One region of the Streptomyces sp. NPDC050164 genome, then DNA from elsewhere that is predicted to be linked to it. Evidence: riboswitches for the same ligand, from Rfam matches in the RefSeq annotation. Region 1 holds a riboswitch; each other region holds the start of a gene.
What was found. Region 1 has a riboswitch for cyclic di-AMP ahead of ACIBNA_RS22745 (M23 family metallopeptidase). Riboswitches for the same ligand answer to the same signal wherever they lie in the genome.
Positions count from the first base shown of each region.

Region 2: it holds a riboswitch for cyclic di-AMP, as region 1 does, so the genes downstream of both, ACIBNA_RS18840 (transglycosylase family protein) here and ACIBNA_RS22745 (M23 family metallopeptidase) in region 1, are expected to answer to the same signal.
Region 3: it holds a riboswitch for cyclic di-AMP, as region 1 does, so the genes downstream of both, ACIBNA_RS00850 (NlpC/P60 family protein) here and ACIBNA_RS22745 (M23 family metallopeptidase) in region 1, are expected to answer to the same signal.

Region 1 is NZ_JBITJK010000017.1:37,487-42,435, forward strand. Features, by position in the region: gene ACIBNA_RS22730 (GNAT family N-acetyltransferase) at 1-115, opposite strand, end outside; gene ACIBNA_RS22735 (HPr family phosphocarrier protein) at 381-662, shown strand; gene ACIBNA_RS22740 (GntR family transcriptional regulator) at 836-1,531, opposite strand; gene ACIBNA_RS22745 (M23 family metallopeptidase) at 1,719-2,504, opposite strand; cyclic di-AMP (ydaO/yuaA leader) riboswitch at 2,518-2,682, opposite strand; gene ACIBNA_RS22750 (M16 family metallopeptidase) at 2,874-4,262, opposite strand; gene ACIBNA_RS22755 (M16 family metallopeptidase) at 4,259-4,949, opposite strand, start outside.
Region 2 is NZ_JBITJK010000012.1:129,189-134,137, forward strand. Features, by position in the region: gene ACIBNA_RS18825 (DUF501 domain-containing protein) at 1-161, opposite strand, end outside; gene ACIBNA_RS18830 (septum formation initiator family protein) at 208-684, opposite strand; gene eno (phosphopyruvate hydratase) at 789-2,069, opposite strand; gene ACIBNA_RS18840 (transglycosylase family protein) at 2,335-3,012, opposite strand; cyclic di-AMP (ydaO/yuaA leader) riboswitch at 3,017-3,195, opposite strand; gene ACIBNA_RS18845 (transglycosylase family protein) at 3,424-4,338, opposite strand; gene ACIBNA_RS18850 (cytochrome P450) at 4,481-4,949, opposite strand, start outside.
Region 3 is NZ_JBITJK010000001.1:164,425-169,373, reverse strand. Features, by position in the region: gene pcrA (DNA helicase PcrA) at 1-2,120, opposite strand, end outside; cyclic di-AMP (ydaO/yuaA leader) riboswitch at 2,411-2,584, shown strand; gene ACIBNA_RS00850 (NlpC/P60 family protein) at 2,593-3,765, shown strand; gene ACIBNA_RS00845 (hypothetical protein) at 3,877-4,890, shown strand; gene ACIBNA_RS00840 (hypothetical protein) at 4,868-4,949, opposite strand, start outside.

The DNA of each region.
Region 1 (4,949 bases):
GGCGCTCGGCGTCATCAACGGTGATGGGCCGGATGCGCGCGGTACCCCCGTCGCGCAGCACCACGTCGGCTTCCCAGTGGGCGGGATACTCGTGCCGGTCCGGCGAGGTCTGCATGGGCCCCAGAGTACGGCTAGGGTCTGTCATTTGGATCAGGTCGCAGGGAAGCGACTGTTCTGCTCGGACCCCGCGTCTGCGGCGTGACCCAAACGACAGGCCCTAGCGTCCGACAACGGCGCGAGGCAGTCTGTGGAGGGCGTCAGTCGGGTCGAGGCCGCGATCCGACTGACGCCCCGGGGCGGGACGTCAGGACCGCTCCGGCGCAGCTTCACGATATGGGAAACTGGTCTAGACAACCCTGAAAACCGAAGGGCAGCAACACATGGCTGAGCGCCGCGTCAACGTCGGCTGGGCCGAGGGCCTTCACGCCCGCCCCGCCTCCATCTTCGTCCGAGCCGCCACGGCCGCAGGCGTCCCGGTGACGATCGCCAAGGCAGACGGCAACCCCGTCAACGCGGCCTCCATGCTGGCCGTCCTCGGCCTCGGTGCCCAGGGCGGCGAGGAGATCGTCCTCGCCTCCGACGCCGAGGGCGCGGACGCCGCCCTGGACCGGCTGGCGAAGCTGGTCTCCGCGGGTCTCGAGGAACTGCCCGAGACCGTCTGAGCATTCTTTCGCACCTGATCCGGTGCACTCCGATCCGGTGCACCCTGAAGGGCTCGTCCGAATTCACCGGGCGAGCCCTTCGCCATTTCCGGTCGCGGGTCGTTTAATTCCCGTTCACGGGCAGCAGAAATAATCCCCCGCGAATTACCTGGTCTTTGTATACGGCTCGCGTGTTAATGCCGCGGGCTCGCCGTGTTTACGGGATGTTGCGAGTTCCTCACACGCTCGGCCCGCTCCCCGGCGGAGCCGAAACGCAGCCGGTGCGCGGCCGTCGCGCGCTCGGCGTGCAGCGCCGTGACCGCCCGCGCCCGCTCGCTGTCACCACGCGCCACCGCGTCCACGATCGCGCCGTGCTCGGTCCAGGACTCCACAGGACCGGCCGGCGCCTCGACGGTGTACATCCAGGCGATCTTGTGGCGGAGCTGGGTGAGCATCGAGGTCAGCGCGGGGCTGCCGGAGGCCTGCGCGAGCGTCTCGTGGAACCAACCGCCCAGAGAGCGCAGGTCGTCGCTGTTGCCCCGGCGGGCCCGCTCCTGGCCGAGCCTGACCAGGCCGCGCAGGACCTTCAGATGGGCCTCGGTGCGGCGCTGGGCGGCGCGGGCGGCGCCGAGCGGCTCCAGCAGCATCCGCATCTCCAGCAGGTCGGCGGCCTCCTGCTCGGTCGGTTCGGCGACGCACGCGCCCGCGTGCCGCCGGGTCACCACGAAGCCCTCGGCCTCCAGAGTGCGCAGGGCCTCCCGGACGGGGACGCGCGAGACGCCGTAGCGGCGGGCGAGGAGTTCCTCGGTCAGCCGGCTGCCCCGCTCGTAGACACCCGCGACGATGTCGTCCCGGATGGCCGTGCACACCGAGTGCGCGGGAATGCGCATGACCGACCTCCGTTTAATCCCCGTGAAACGTCGACGAGTGACGCGTGTTCCGTGACTCTATTGCAATGAGCCGGAATTTCCGACGGCGGACCGGAATCCATGGATATTTTTTGGACAGCCGGGCGTCACGAACGCCGAAAGCCCCGGCTCGGGGAGCCGGGGCCTCGGGATGCGAAGTGGTACGCCGTCAGACGTTCACGCCGTGCGAGCGGAGGTAGGCGACGGGGTCGATGTCGGAGCCGTACTCGGGGCTCGTACGGGCCTCGAAGTGCAGGTGCGCGCCGGTGACGTTGCCGGTCGCGCCGGACAGGCCGATCTGCTGGCCGGGAGTGACCTGCTGGCCCACCGAGACGCCGATGGACGACAGGTGGCCGTACTGGGTGTACGTGCCGTCGTTCATCTTGATCACGACCTGGTTGCCGTAGGCACCGCCCCAGCCGGCCTCGACGACCGTGCCCATGCCGACGGCGTGGACGGCGGTGCCGCTGGCGGCGTGGAAGTCGACGCCGGTGTGGCTGCCGGAGGACCAGACGGCGCCGCCGGACTTGTAGCCGGTGGAGACGTACGAGCCGGAGATCGGGGGCACGAAGGTGTTGAGGCGCTTGCGCTCGGCCTCGCGGGCGGCGCGCTCCTTGGCCTCACGGGCCTTCTCCGCTGCCTCCTTGGCCTCCTTGGCCGCCTCGGCGGCCCGCTTGCGGGCGGCCTCCTCGGCCTTCTTCTTGGCGGCGGCCTCCTCGGCGGCCTGCTTCTGGGCGACGGCCTGAGCGTCTACCTGCTGGGCCACGCTGTCGCCCATGGTGACGACTGGGGTGAGGCCGGTCTGCTCGACGGCGGGCTCGGTGGCGAAGGCCGGGGCGGCCACGGTGCCGATGACACCGGTGGTGGCGAGGGCCGCGACGCCCGCCGCGCGGGCGGTGCCGCGCTGCATCCGGCTGGGACGACGATGCTTCCCGGTGGCGCGGGTGAACGCCATGGAGTGGCTGGTCCTTTCCTTCCTTCTCGCCTACCGGGTTAGCTGACGGGTTCGGAGCAGGAAGGTCTCCTACGGACCCCCTCGCGGCTCGCGCGGGCGTCCGATTCACCCCAGGGACTGCGGTTGGGTCCCCGGCTCCCCTGGCTCGCGCCGTACGGGGACTCGGCGATGACTGTCCGGTGCCGCGGGTGCGGCGCACTGCCTGACGAACAGCCCGGACGAACCTAAGCGGGGCCACTTTCAATTCCCAAACGGATCCCCGTTTTTGTAGCGCATCCCACAGGGCAGACAGGCAACCTCCGCATCAATTCGGGCATAAAGGAGCCCTGGTGCCTTAGAAGACAACCAGGGCCCCTGCGCCGCGTGCTCCTACTCGGCGGTGACGACCGAGACTTCGCCGATCCCCAGGGCCTCGACCGGGCCCTTGATCTGCGCCGCGTCGCCGACGAGGACGGTCACGAGCCGGTCCACCGGGAAGGCGCTGACGGCCGCCGCGGTGGCCTCCACGGTGCCGGTCGCGGCGAGCTGCCGGTACAGCGTGGCCTGGTAGTCGTCGGGCAGGTGCTGCTCGACCTGGTCGGCCAGCGTGCTCGCGACGGCCGCCGCGGTCTCGTACTTCAGCGGCGCGACGCCGACCAGGTTCTGCACGGCGACGTCCCGCTCGGCGTCGGTCAGTCCGTCGGCGGCGAGGGTGCGCAGCACCGTCCAGAGGTCCTGGAGGGCCGGGCCGGTGTTGGGGGTGTCCACGGAGCCGCTGATGGCGAGCATCGCGGCACCGGTCCCGTCCGGGGCGGACCTCAGGACCTGGCCGAAGGCCCGCACCCCATAGGTGTAGCCCTTCTCCTCGCGCAGCACGCGGTCCAGGCGGGAGGTGAGGGTGCCGCCGAGGCAGTACGTGCCGAGCACCTGCGCGGGCCACACGCGGTCGTGCCGGTCCGGGCCGATCCGGCCGATCAGCAGCTGCGTCTGGACGGCGCCGGGGCGGTCCACGATGACGACCCGGCCCGTGTCGTCGGCGGTCACCGGCGGCACCGGGCGCGGCTCGGCCACGGAGCCGGTCCAGGAGCCCAGCGTGTCGCCGAGCAGGTCGTCGAGGTCGATGCCGGTGAGATCGCCGACGACCACGACGGTGGCCGTGGCGGGCCTGACGTGCCTCTCGAAGAAGGCGCGCACGGCGCCGGAGTCGATCGCGGCGACCGTCTCCTCGGTGCCCTGGCGGGGCCGCGACATGCGCGAGCCCTTCGGGAACAGCTCCTTGGAGAGCTCCTTGGCGGCACGGCGGCCGGGGTTGGCCAGCTCGTGCGGGATCTCGTCGAGGCGGTTGCGGACCAGCCGCTCGACCTCGCTGTCGGCGAACGCGGGCGCGCGGAGGGCATCGGCGATCAGCCCGAGCCCCTTGGCGAGCCTGGAGGCCGGCACCTCCAGGCTGAGCCGGACGCCGGGGTGGTCGGCGTGTGCGTCGAGGGTGGCGCCGGCGCGCTCCAGCTCGGCGGCGAACTCCTCGGCGGAGTGCTTGTCGGTGCCCTCGGAGAAGGCCCGGGCCATGATCGTGGCCACGCCGTCGAGGCCGGCCGGCTCGGCGTCCAGGGGCGCGTCCAGCAGCACCTCCACGGCGACGACCTGCTGGCCGGGGCGGTGGCAGCGCAGCACCGTCAGGCCGTTGCCGAGCGTGCCGCGCGCGGGGGCCGGGAAGGCCCAGGGCTTCGGCTCGCCCCCGTGCGGCTGGGAGTGGAACTGCATCGTGGCGAGCTCGGTCACTTCGCCACCTCCTCGTTCTCGTCGGTGGCTTCCACGGTCGCCGCGGATTCCGGGTCTTCGGTGCCTTCCGCGGCCTCGGCCTCGGGGTCGGCCGGGGCGGTCGGCTCGTAGACGAGCACCGCGCGGTTGTCGGGCCGCAGGCGGGCCTTGGCGACCTCCTGGACCTCCTCGGCCGTCACGTCCAGCACGCGCTGCACGGCGGTCAGGGCGAGCTGCGGGTCGCCGAACAGGACGGCGTACCGGCACAGTTCGTCGGCGCGGCCGGCGACCGTGCCGAGCCGGTCCAGCCACTCGCGCTCCAGCTGGGCCTGGGCGCGCTCCATCTCCTCGGCCGTGGGGCCCTCCTCGGCGAACCGGGCGAGCTCCTCGTCGATGGCGGACTCGATGACCGGGACCTCCACGTCACCGGACGTCTTCACGTCCAGCCACCCCAGGGAGGGCGCCCCGGCCAGCCGCAGCAGGCCGAAGCCGGCCGCCACGGCCGTACGGTCCCGCCGCACGAGGCGGTTGTACAGGCGGGAGGACTCGCCGCCCCCGAGGACGGTGAGGGCCAGGTCGGCCGCGTCGCACGCGCGCGTGCCGTCGTGCGGCAGCCGGTAGGCGGCCATCAGGGCGCGCGCCGGGACCTCCTCCTCGACGACCTCACGCAGCTGCTCGCCGATGATCTCCGCCAGCGTGCCGTCCTGG
Region 2 (4,949 bases), on a different contig from region 1:
GGCAGCCGCGGGGCCGTCTCGACGACGTCGGGCTGCCCGCACGGGCACCGGTGCGCGATCGCGCGCAGGCCGCGCGGGGGCCGGCCGAGCTGCTGCTTGAAGGCCTCGACGTCCGCGTCGGTGGGCTCGGTGCGCGGAGTGGTCGGCGGGGGCGTTTCCATGACTGTGTTCAGGCTGTCTTTCTCTGGGTGCTGTCTCGGGTCACGTTCACTGGTCGGAGGCGTCGGCCTTGTCGACCCCGTCCCAGACGTTGGAGTACCAGGGGCGGTCGGCCGCCCCGAGGTCGGCGTGCGACTGCCGCGCCGCGTGCGGATCGACGACGATGAACCCCGTCTCCCCCGGCATGACGTAGTGCAACCGCTTCCGGATCTGCTGCTCGGCGTACGCGTCGTCCTGCCAGCGCGCCTTCTGGTCGCGCAGCCGTTCGACGCGCTGCCGGGCCTGCTGCTGTTCGCGCTGGAGGTCGTCGATCTCGGCGCGCTGCGAGACGTACTCCCGCATCGGGTAGGCCAGGGCCACGATCAGCGAGCACATCACCAGGGCTAGCAGCGCGGCCCGGCCGGTGAGCCGGGAGCGGCGGGCCTGGCGCTTGGTCTGGGAGCGGTAGACCCGGGCCGCGGTCTGCTCGCCGAGCAGCCGGATCCTGGTCGCGGTGGAGAACCGGTCCCGGTCCTTCACGGCCATGTCTGTCCGCCTCCCGCTCCACCGTCATACGCGCGTACGTCCCCGGACACGGTACGGGACCGGGTACGGGGACGTACGTACGACGCTGCCTCTTACGGGTCGGGTCAGCCCTTGAAGCGCGGGAACGCGCTGCGGCCGGCGTAGACCGCCGCGTCGTCGAGGATCTCCTCGATGCGCAGCAGCTGGTTGTACTTGGCGACGCGCTCGGAGCGGGCCGGGGCGCCGGTCTTGATCTGGCCGCAGTTGGTGGCGACCGCCAGGTCGGCGATGGTGACGTCCTCGGTCTCGCCGGAGCGGTGGGACATCATGCACTTGAAGCCGTTGCGCTGGGCCAGCTCGACGGCGTCCAGGGTCTCGGTGAGCGAACCGATCTGGTTGACCTTGACCAGGAGCGCGTTGGCCGCGCCCTCCTCGATGCCGCGGGCCAGGCGCTCGGGGTTGGTGACGAACAGGTCGTCGCCGACGAGCTGGACCTTGTCACCGAGCTTGTCGGTGATGGTCTTCCAGCCCTCCCAGTCGTCCTCGAACAGCGGGTCCTCGATGGAGACGAGCGGGTACGCGTCGACGAGCTCCGCGTAGTACTCGGTCATCTCGGCGGCCGAGCGGTCCTTGCCCTCGAAGGTGTAGACGCCGTCCTTGTAGAACTCGGACGCGGCGACGTCGAGGGCCAGGGCGATCTGCTCGCCGGGGGTGTAGCCGGCCTCGTTGATCGCCTCCAGGATGAGGTCGAGGGCCTCGCGGTTGGAGCCGAGGTTCGGGGCGAAGCCGCCCTCGTCGCCGAGGCCGGTGGCCAGGCCCTTCGACTTCAGGACCTTCTTCAGCGTGTGGTAGACCTCGGCGCCCCAGCGCAGGGCCTCGGAGAAGGACTCCGCGCCGATCGGGGCGATCATGAACTCCTGGATGTCCACGTTGGAGTCGGCGTGCGAGCCGCCGTTCAGGATGTTCATCATCGGCACCGGCAGCAGGTGCGCGTTCGGGCCGCCCAGGTAGCGGAACAGCGGCAGGTCGCTGGCCTCGGAGGCGGCGTGGGCGACGGCGAGGGAGACGCCGAGGATGGCGTTGGCGCCGAGGGAGCCCTTGTTGTCGGTGGCGTCCAGGTCGAACATCGCCTGGTCGATCAGGCGCTGCTCGGTGGCGTCGTAGCCGACCAGCTCCGGGCCGATCTGCTCGATGACCGCGAGGACGGCCTTCTCCACACCCTTGCCGAGGTACCGGTTCGAGTCGCCGTCGCGCAGCTCGATGGCCTCGAAGGCGCCCGTGGAGGCGCCGGACGGGACGGCGGCACGACCGGTGCTGCCGTCGTCGAGGCCGACCTCGACCTCGACCGTGGGGTTGCCTCGGGAGTCCAGGATTTCCCGGGCTACGACGACGTCGATGGACGGCACGAGCATCTCCTTCTTGGTGTGACGCGGGTACGCGGGCCGCTCGGACCCTGCGTGGTGCGGGCCGCGGTGGCTCGCGACATGAGCCTAACCGGCTCCGCGCGATCGGCCACCGGGTCGCCCACCCCATGGACAGAACCGAGAGTAAATTGTTTCCGAACGGAACAAAGCCGGATCGCAAAGACCGGCAGAAAAAACCCCGCCCCGGTGCGCACGGGGGAACGCACACCGGGGCGGGGAGCCCGTGGGGACGGGGGTGGGCCGCTGCTTACTTCAGGTGCAGCTGCTGGCCCGGGTAGATGAGGTTGGCGTCGTCGACGATGTCCTTGTTCAGCTCGAACAGCTTCTCCCAGCCGCCCTCGACCTTGCGCTCGGTCGCGATGGAGCTGAGGGTGTCGCCCTTGACGACCTTGTACTCGCCGTCGCCCTTCTTGACCTTCTTGCCGGTCGGGGTGGTGACGGTCTTCTTCGCGGCCGGACGCTCCTCGGAACGGGAGGCCGGCTGCTGCTGGGTCTCGCGGGTCTCGGTGCTCTGCTGCGCGGAGTCGCTCGAGGAGCCGCCGCCGCTGTAGCCGGCGCTCGACAGGCCCTTGCCGCAGACCGGCCAGGCACCCTTGCCCTGGCTCGCGAGGACCTTCTCGGCGATCTCGATCTGCTGGGCCTTGGTGGCCTGGTCGGCGGTGGAGGCGTACTTGGTGCCGCCGTAGCCGGACCAGGTGGAGGCGGAGAACTGCAGACCGCCGTAGTAGCCGTTGCCGGTGTTGATGGACCAGTTGCCGCCGGACTCGCACTGGGCGACGGTGTCCCACTCGGAGGCGGTGGCGGCGGAGGCGTTGCCGGCCGCCATCAGCGGGGCGGCGACGGCGGCACCGGTGACACCGGCGATGGCGATGACCCGAGAGGCCTTGGACGGACGGCGGTGCGTGCCCTTGCCGGAAAACAGCATGGAGAGATCCCCTCACCGACGCCTGCGAGGTGAGCTGTCGGGTTCGGGCCGGTTGAGTTGCCCGGCCGCGTCCCTCCCGGGACACGGCTTCACCCCAAGCCGGACCTGCCGTCGAGTTGCCTCAACCGCCGGGCCCGGCACTTACCTTGGGTCCCCCGCTCCTGCCTACGGCGCTTGACGCGACGACTGTTCCCGTGCGGCCGCTGGCAGGATTCGGCGTTGCGGCAGCCGGGGCTCGCGGTGGCGAGCGGTCATGACCGTAGACATGCGATCCGCGGAATTTCAAAGACGATCAGGGCTTCTGAGATCTATCTCTCACCGGTCTTATATGGGACATTCAGTGCGAACGGTGACGTGAACTCGCGGGGTTTCGGGGTGACTTCCGCCGCCGTTTCCGGACTGCCCCACCGGCTACTCCTCGTCCGCTTCGCCCCCTACCGTGAGCTTCTGACCGGGGCGGATGAGGTTCGGGTCGGTGCCGACGGCCGCCTCGTTCCCGGTGTAGAGCGCGCGCCATCCGCCGCTGAGGTCAAGGGAGTCGGCGATGGACCAGAGGCTGTCGCCGGGGCGCACGGTGTAGGAGCCGTCCGTCGCCTCGCGCGAGGCCTCTCCGCCGCGCGAGGCGTGCCGTCCCGCGGACCCGGACGTACGGCCGTCCTCCGCCGCGGCGCCCTCGTCGGCGCTGGGGCCGCGGTGGCGGCCGGAGCCGGTGTCGGTCGGGGCTGAAGCACCGTCGTCCTGTGGCGACTTGGCGGGCTCGTCGCTCTCGGGAGTGGCCGACGGGGAGCTGCCGGGCTCCTGGTCCTGCGACTGCTCCTGCGACTGGTCCCGTATCGAGGAATCGGCAGAATCAGGTGACTTGTCGGAGTTGGCGGTTTCGTCCGACTCGGGGGAGTCGAGCAGTCCGGGTGAGTCCGTCGGAGCGGACGAGTCGGACGCGTCCGAGCCCTTGTCCTGTTCGAGGCCGGAGAGCAGCCCGCAGGTACGCCAGGCGCCGACCCCCTGGTCGGCGAGGATTCTCTCGGCCACGGCTATCTGCTGCGACCGGCTGGCCAGGTCGGCGCTCGGGGCGTAGTCGAGGCCGCCGTGGTTCTCCCAGTCCTCCTGGGACAACTGGAGGCCGCCGAAGTATCCGTTGCCGCTGTTCTGGCTCCAGGCGCCGCCGGTCTCGCAGTCCGCGACCCGGTCCCAGGTCGTACCGTCGGCCGCGCTGGCGCCGGAGGCTCCGAGGAGCGGGATCGCGATGGCGGAGCCGGTCACTCCGGCCGCGACGAGGAGAGCCGGAGCCTGGCGGGGGCGACGGTGCCGACCGTTCCCGGAGAGCATACGGAGACCTTTCGCGAGACAGCAGTGACCGGCGCGGCGCAGGATGCCCGGCCGCGCTGATGGGTGAACGTATCGGCAGACGATCACTTGTCACAAGTTCATGCCGCGCAGATCACGTGAAGATCACAGTCCTGACAGCGTGTCACCTTTGGGTCGGTGTGAACTCCACCGGCAGGGTCCGCAGCCCGCGCATGATGAGGCCGCCGCGCCATCTCAGCTCGGCCGGATCCGCGGCGAGCCGCAGGTCCGTCAGGCGGGTGAGGAGCGTGGCGAGCGCGGTCTGACCCTCCAGTCGGGCGAGCGGGGCGCCGAGGCAGTAGTGGATGCCGTGGCCGTAGCCGAGGTGCTGGCTGTCGCGGCGGGCGAGGTCGAGCACGTCCGGATCGGCGAACCGCTCCGGATCCCGGTCCGCGGCGGCCAGGACGACGAGGACCGGGTCGCCGGGCGCGATGTGCTGTCCGCCGATGGTGAGCGGCTGCGTGGCGAACCGCCAGGTGGCGATTTCGACGGGGCCGTCGTAGCGCAGGAGCTCCTCGACGCCGGTCTCCAGGAGGCCGGTCTGCCCGGCGGCGAGGGACGCCTGCAGTCGCGCGCGCTGCTCGGGGTGGGTG
Region 3 (4,949 bases), on a different contig from region 1:
TGGCCCCAGGCGCTGCGCAGGGTGGACCGCGTCAGATACAGCCGTTCCCGCGCGCGCGTGATGCCGACGTACGCCAGGCGCCGCTCCTCCTCCAGCTCCTTGGTCTGGCCGAGGGCGCGCATGTGCGGGAAGACGCCGTCCTCCATGCCGGTCAGGAAGACGACCGGGAACTCCAGGCCCTTGGCGGTGTGCAGGGTCATCAGCGTGATGACGCCGTCGCCGTCCTCCTCGTCGGGGATCTGGTCGGAGTCGGCGACCAGTGCGACCTGCTCCAGGAAGTCGGACAGTGTCCCCTGCTCCTCCTCGCCGCGCTCCTGCTCGAACTCCATGGCGACGGCGGCGAGTTCCTGGAGGTTCTCGATCCGGGTCTCGTCCTGCGGGTCGGTGGAGGCCTGCAACTCGGCGAGGTACCCGGTGCGTTCCAGGACGGCCTCCAGCACCGTGGCCGGTCCGGCGCCGGACTCGACGATCGTACGGAGGTCCTCCATCAGCGTGTTGAACCGCTTGACGGCGTTGGTGGAGCGCGCGGCCATGCCGTACGCCTCGTCGACGCGCTTCAGTGCCTGCGGGAAGCTGATCTTCTCCCGCTGGGCGAGGGCGTCGATCATCGCCTCGGCTCGGTCGCCGATGCCCCGCTTGGGGACGTTGAGGATCCGGCGCAGCGGCACCGAGTCCTCCGGGTTGGCCAGCACGCGCAGGTAGGCCAGGACGTCCCGGACCTCCTTGCGCTCGTAGAAGCGGACGCCGCCGACGACCTTGTAGGGCAGGCCGACGCGGATGAAGACTTCTTCGAAGACACGGGACTGGGCGTTGGTGCGGTAGAAGACGGCGACGTCGCCGGCCTTCGCCTCGCCGGCGTCCGTGAGGCGGTCTATCTCGTCGGCGACGAACTGCGCCTCGTCGTGCTCGGTGTCGGCGACGTAGCCGGTGATCGTGGCGCCCGCACCCGCGTTGGTCCACAGGTTCTTGGGGCGGCGGGACTCGTTGCGCTCGATGACCGCGTTGGCCGCGCTGAGGATCGTCTGGGTGGAGCGGTAGTTCTGCTCCAGCAGGATCGTCGTCGCGTCCGGGTAGTCCTCCTCGAACTGGAGGATGTTGCGGATCGTCGCGCCGCGGAAGGCGTAGATCGACTGGTCGGCGTCACCCACCACGCACAGCTCGGCGGGCGGGATGTCGTCCGGGCCCGGCGGTAGGTCGACGGGGTACTCAAAGGTGCCGACGAGCTCCCGGACGAGGGCGTACTGGGCGTGGTTGGTGTCCTGGTACTCGTCCACCAGCACGTGGCGGAAGCGGCGGCGGTAGTGCTCTGCGACGTCCGGGAAGGCGCGGAGCAGGTTGACCGTCGTCATGATCAGGTCGTCGAAGTCGAGGGCGTTCGCCTCGCGCAGCCGCGACTGGTACATCGCGTAGGCCTGGGCGAGGGTCTTCTCGAAGCCGTCGGAGGCCTGGGCGGCGAAGTCCTCCTCGTCGATCAGCTCGTTCTTCAGATTGCTGATCTTGGCGCTGAAGGACTTCGGCGGGAAGCGCTTGGGGTCGAGGTCCAGGTCGCGGCAGACCAGGGCCATCAGGCGCTTGGAGTCGGCGGCGTCGTAGATCGAGAAGGAGGATGTGAAGCCGAGCTTCTTGCTCTCCCGCCGCAGGATGCGCACGCACGCGCTGTGGAAGGTCATCACCCACATCGCGTTCGCCCGCGGGCCGACGAGCTGCTCGACGCGCTCCTTCATCTCGCCGGCGGCCTTGTTGGTGAAGGTGATCGCGAGGATCTGGCCCGGGTGCACGCCCCGCTCGGCGAGCAGGTGGGCGATGCGGTGCGTGAGCACGCGGGTCTTGCCGGAGCCGGCGCCGGCCACGATGAGCAGCGGGGAGCCGGAGTGGACGACGGCGGCGCGCTGGTTGTCGTTCAGCCCCTCCAGGAGGGCGGCGGTGTCCACCACCGGGCGCGGGGCGCCGTCGCGGTAGTAGGCGTCCCGGTCCGGCGGCACGTCGAACTTCCCGCCGAACAGATCGTCCGGAACCGGCTCCGGAGAGTGATCGTCCTCGGGTGGCGGCGGGGGCTCGTCCGCAGGGCCCCGCTGGGCCTGGAGGTCCGCCAGGAAGCTGTCGTCAAAGAGGCTGCTCATCGCTCTCCGAGTCTAGGGCGCCCCACTGACAGCCCGCCGCCGCCCTGAGAACATCGCCGGAATGACCCCCTCGTCACCCTGCACCCCCGCATGGTCACAGCCTGCTATGGCCGTCACAATTATGACGAAGTCGTGACCAACCCCCCTCCACCGATGCCTCTCGGCGACGCTCTCGGGTAAGGTCACGAAAATGTATCGGGCATATCGCCCATCAACCTTCACAAGGGCCACACGAGTTGGCTACCGTGCGGGCAGGCCGCACGACCCCCACCGGCGAACGTCGCCGGGCCGCGCGGCCTCCGCCGAGTCCGGTATGCCGTAGCGGCAGCCGGAGCCGGGGACCCAACCGAGAACTCTGGGGTGAATCGGCCCGACTCCCTTTGCGGAGACGGCCGTAGGGCAACCCTTCCGATGTACCCGCCCGAACCCGACAGCTAACCCGGTAGGCGGAGCACGGAAGGAGTCGCCTCCCTTGGCGTCGCACCGCAAGTCGCGTCCCGCAGGTACGCGCGTCGCAGGCATACGGACCCCCGCCCTCGCAACGGCGGCCCTCACGTCCGTGGCCCTGCTCTCCCAGTCGGCCAACGCAGCCCCCGAGGCCGACGGCAAGCCGAGCCTGGAGGAAGTCGAGAAGAAGGTCGACGACCTCTACCGCCAGGCAGAGTCGGCCACCGACAAGTACAACGCGGCCAAGGAGAAGACCGCGAAGCAGCGCAAGCGCGTCGACACCCTCCTCGACGGCGTCGCGCAGCGCACCCAGAAGCTCAACGAGGCGCGGGAGAAACTGGGTTCCTTCGCCGCCGCCCAGTACCGCACCGGCGCCTCCGTCCCGGACACGGCGACGTTCCTGCTCGCGGACACCCCGCAGGACTACTTCGACCGGACCCAGCTGATGGACCGGATGACCGGCCGTCAGAAGGAAGCGGTCGACGACTACGTCACCCAGCAGTCCGAGACGATGAAGGAGCGCCAGGAGGCCACCGAGAGCCTCGAGACGCTCAACGAGACTCAGGGCGACCTGAAGACGGCCAAGGCCACCGTCCAGCGCAAGCTCGCCGACGCGCGCGAACTGCTGTCGAAGCTGACCGCCGAGGAGAAGGCGCGGCTCGCGGCGATCGAGAGGGAGAAGCAGCAGGAGGCCGCCCGCAAGGCCGACGAGCTGGCCCGGCAGCAGGCCGCGCAGCAGCAGGCGCAGGAGGAGGAGGCCGCCCAGCAGCAGGACAGCGGTTCCTCGTCGGCGGGCTCCGGCTCGTCCACCTCGACGGCCCCGGCCGACTCCTCGTACGCCACCAAGGCCGAGAAGGCGCTCGCCTTCGCCCGCGCCCAGATCGGCAAGCCGTACGTCTGGGGCGCCGTCGGCCCCGGCTCCTACGACTGCTCCGGCCTCACCCAGGCCGCGTGGAAGGCCGCCGGGGTGACCCTGCCGCGCACGACCTACGACCAGGTCGACGCCGGCACCACGGTCCCCGTCTCCCAGGCCCAGCCCGGTGACCTGGTCTTCTTCTACGACGACATCACCCACGTCGGCATCTACATCGGCAACGGGATGATGATCCACGCCCCGAAGCCCGGCACCTATGTGCGCGAGGAGTCGATCTACTACGACGGCGAGTCGTCGATCCACAGCGTGGTGCGGCCGGCCTGAGGGCCCGTACGTCACCGAGGGCACGCACGCGTGGTGGTACTCGCGTGTTTTCGAGGCGCACGCGTGCGTGCCCCGCTCGTCACGCGCGCGGCGCCTCCTAGCCTTGGCCACATGCCCGGCCCCTCCCCCTCCACCGCCTGGTGGGCGCAGCGAGCGCCGTCCGCCAGTGCCGCCGTGCTGGCGACCGGCACCCTGTCGGTCGGTCTGGATCTGGCGGGGTACGACGTCCTCTCGCGCATCGCCATCGGTCTGGCCTGCGCGGCTTGGCTGATGCTCGCCGCGGACTTCACCCTGCGGCTGCTGCTCGCCGGCACCAGGTGGCGGGCGTACGCGGGGGTGCCGGGCCTCCTGGACACCGTGGCGACGGCCGCCCTCACCACCGTGGCGGCGACGGCCGTCCTGGGCGCCGGCTTCTCGGCGTCCGGCTCGCAGTCTCTGGCAGCCGCACTGCTGGTGCTGGCCGTACTGCTCTGGCCGCTGCCGCTCGCCCTCCCCGCGCAGGACGGGGAGCGGCGCGGGCCCGGGACGGTGTTCGCGCGCTGCATGGCCACCCAGGGCCTCGCCGTGCTCGCCGCCACGCTCGCCGCGGAGGAGTCGGCGGCCTGGCTCGCGCACGCGGCGCTGGTGCTGTTCTGGCTCGGGCTCGTGCTGTATGTCCTCGCCCTGGCCCGTTTCGATGTGCGGCAGGTGGCCGAGGGGCGCGGCGACCACTGGCTCGCGGGCGGGGCGCTCGCCATCTCGGCGCTGGCCGGGGCGCGGCTCATCAGCTCCGACAGCGCACGCCTGTACCTGTGGAACGACGACGACCGCGGCGTCCTGCGCCATGTGACCGCCGTGCTGCTCGTGCTCGCACTGGCCTGCTACGCCGTCCTGCTCGCCGCCGAGTTCCTACGGCCCCGGCCCCGCACCGACATCCGCCGCTGGGCGACCGTGTTCACCTGGGCCAAGACGGCGGCGGCCGCACTGGCCGTCGCCGCCACCTTCGACGTCTCCTGGCTCGACGGCCTCGGGGAGGTCCTGCTGTGGGTCGCGGTGGCCGCGTGGCTCGGGACCACCGCCTGGGCGGTCGCCTCGGCCCGGGCCTACGTCCTGCCCGGCCGGGTCAGGTCCAGAGAACGGCGATGAAGACGTTCGCCGTGGTCAGCGCCCCGACCAGGCCGAACAGACCCTTGTCCACCTTCTCG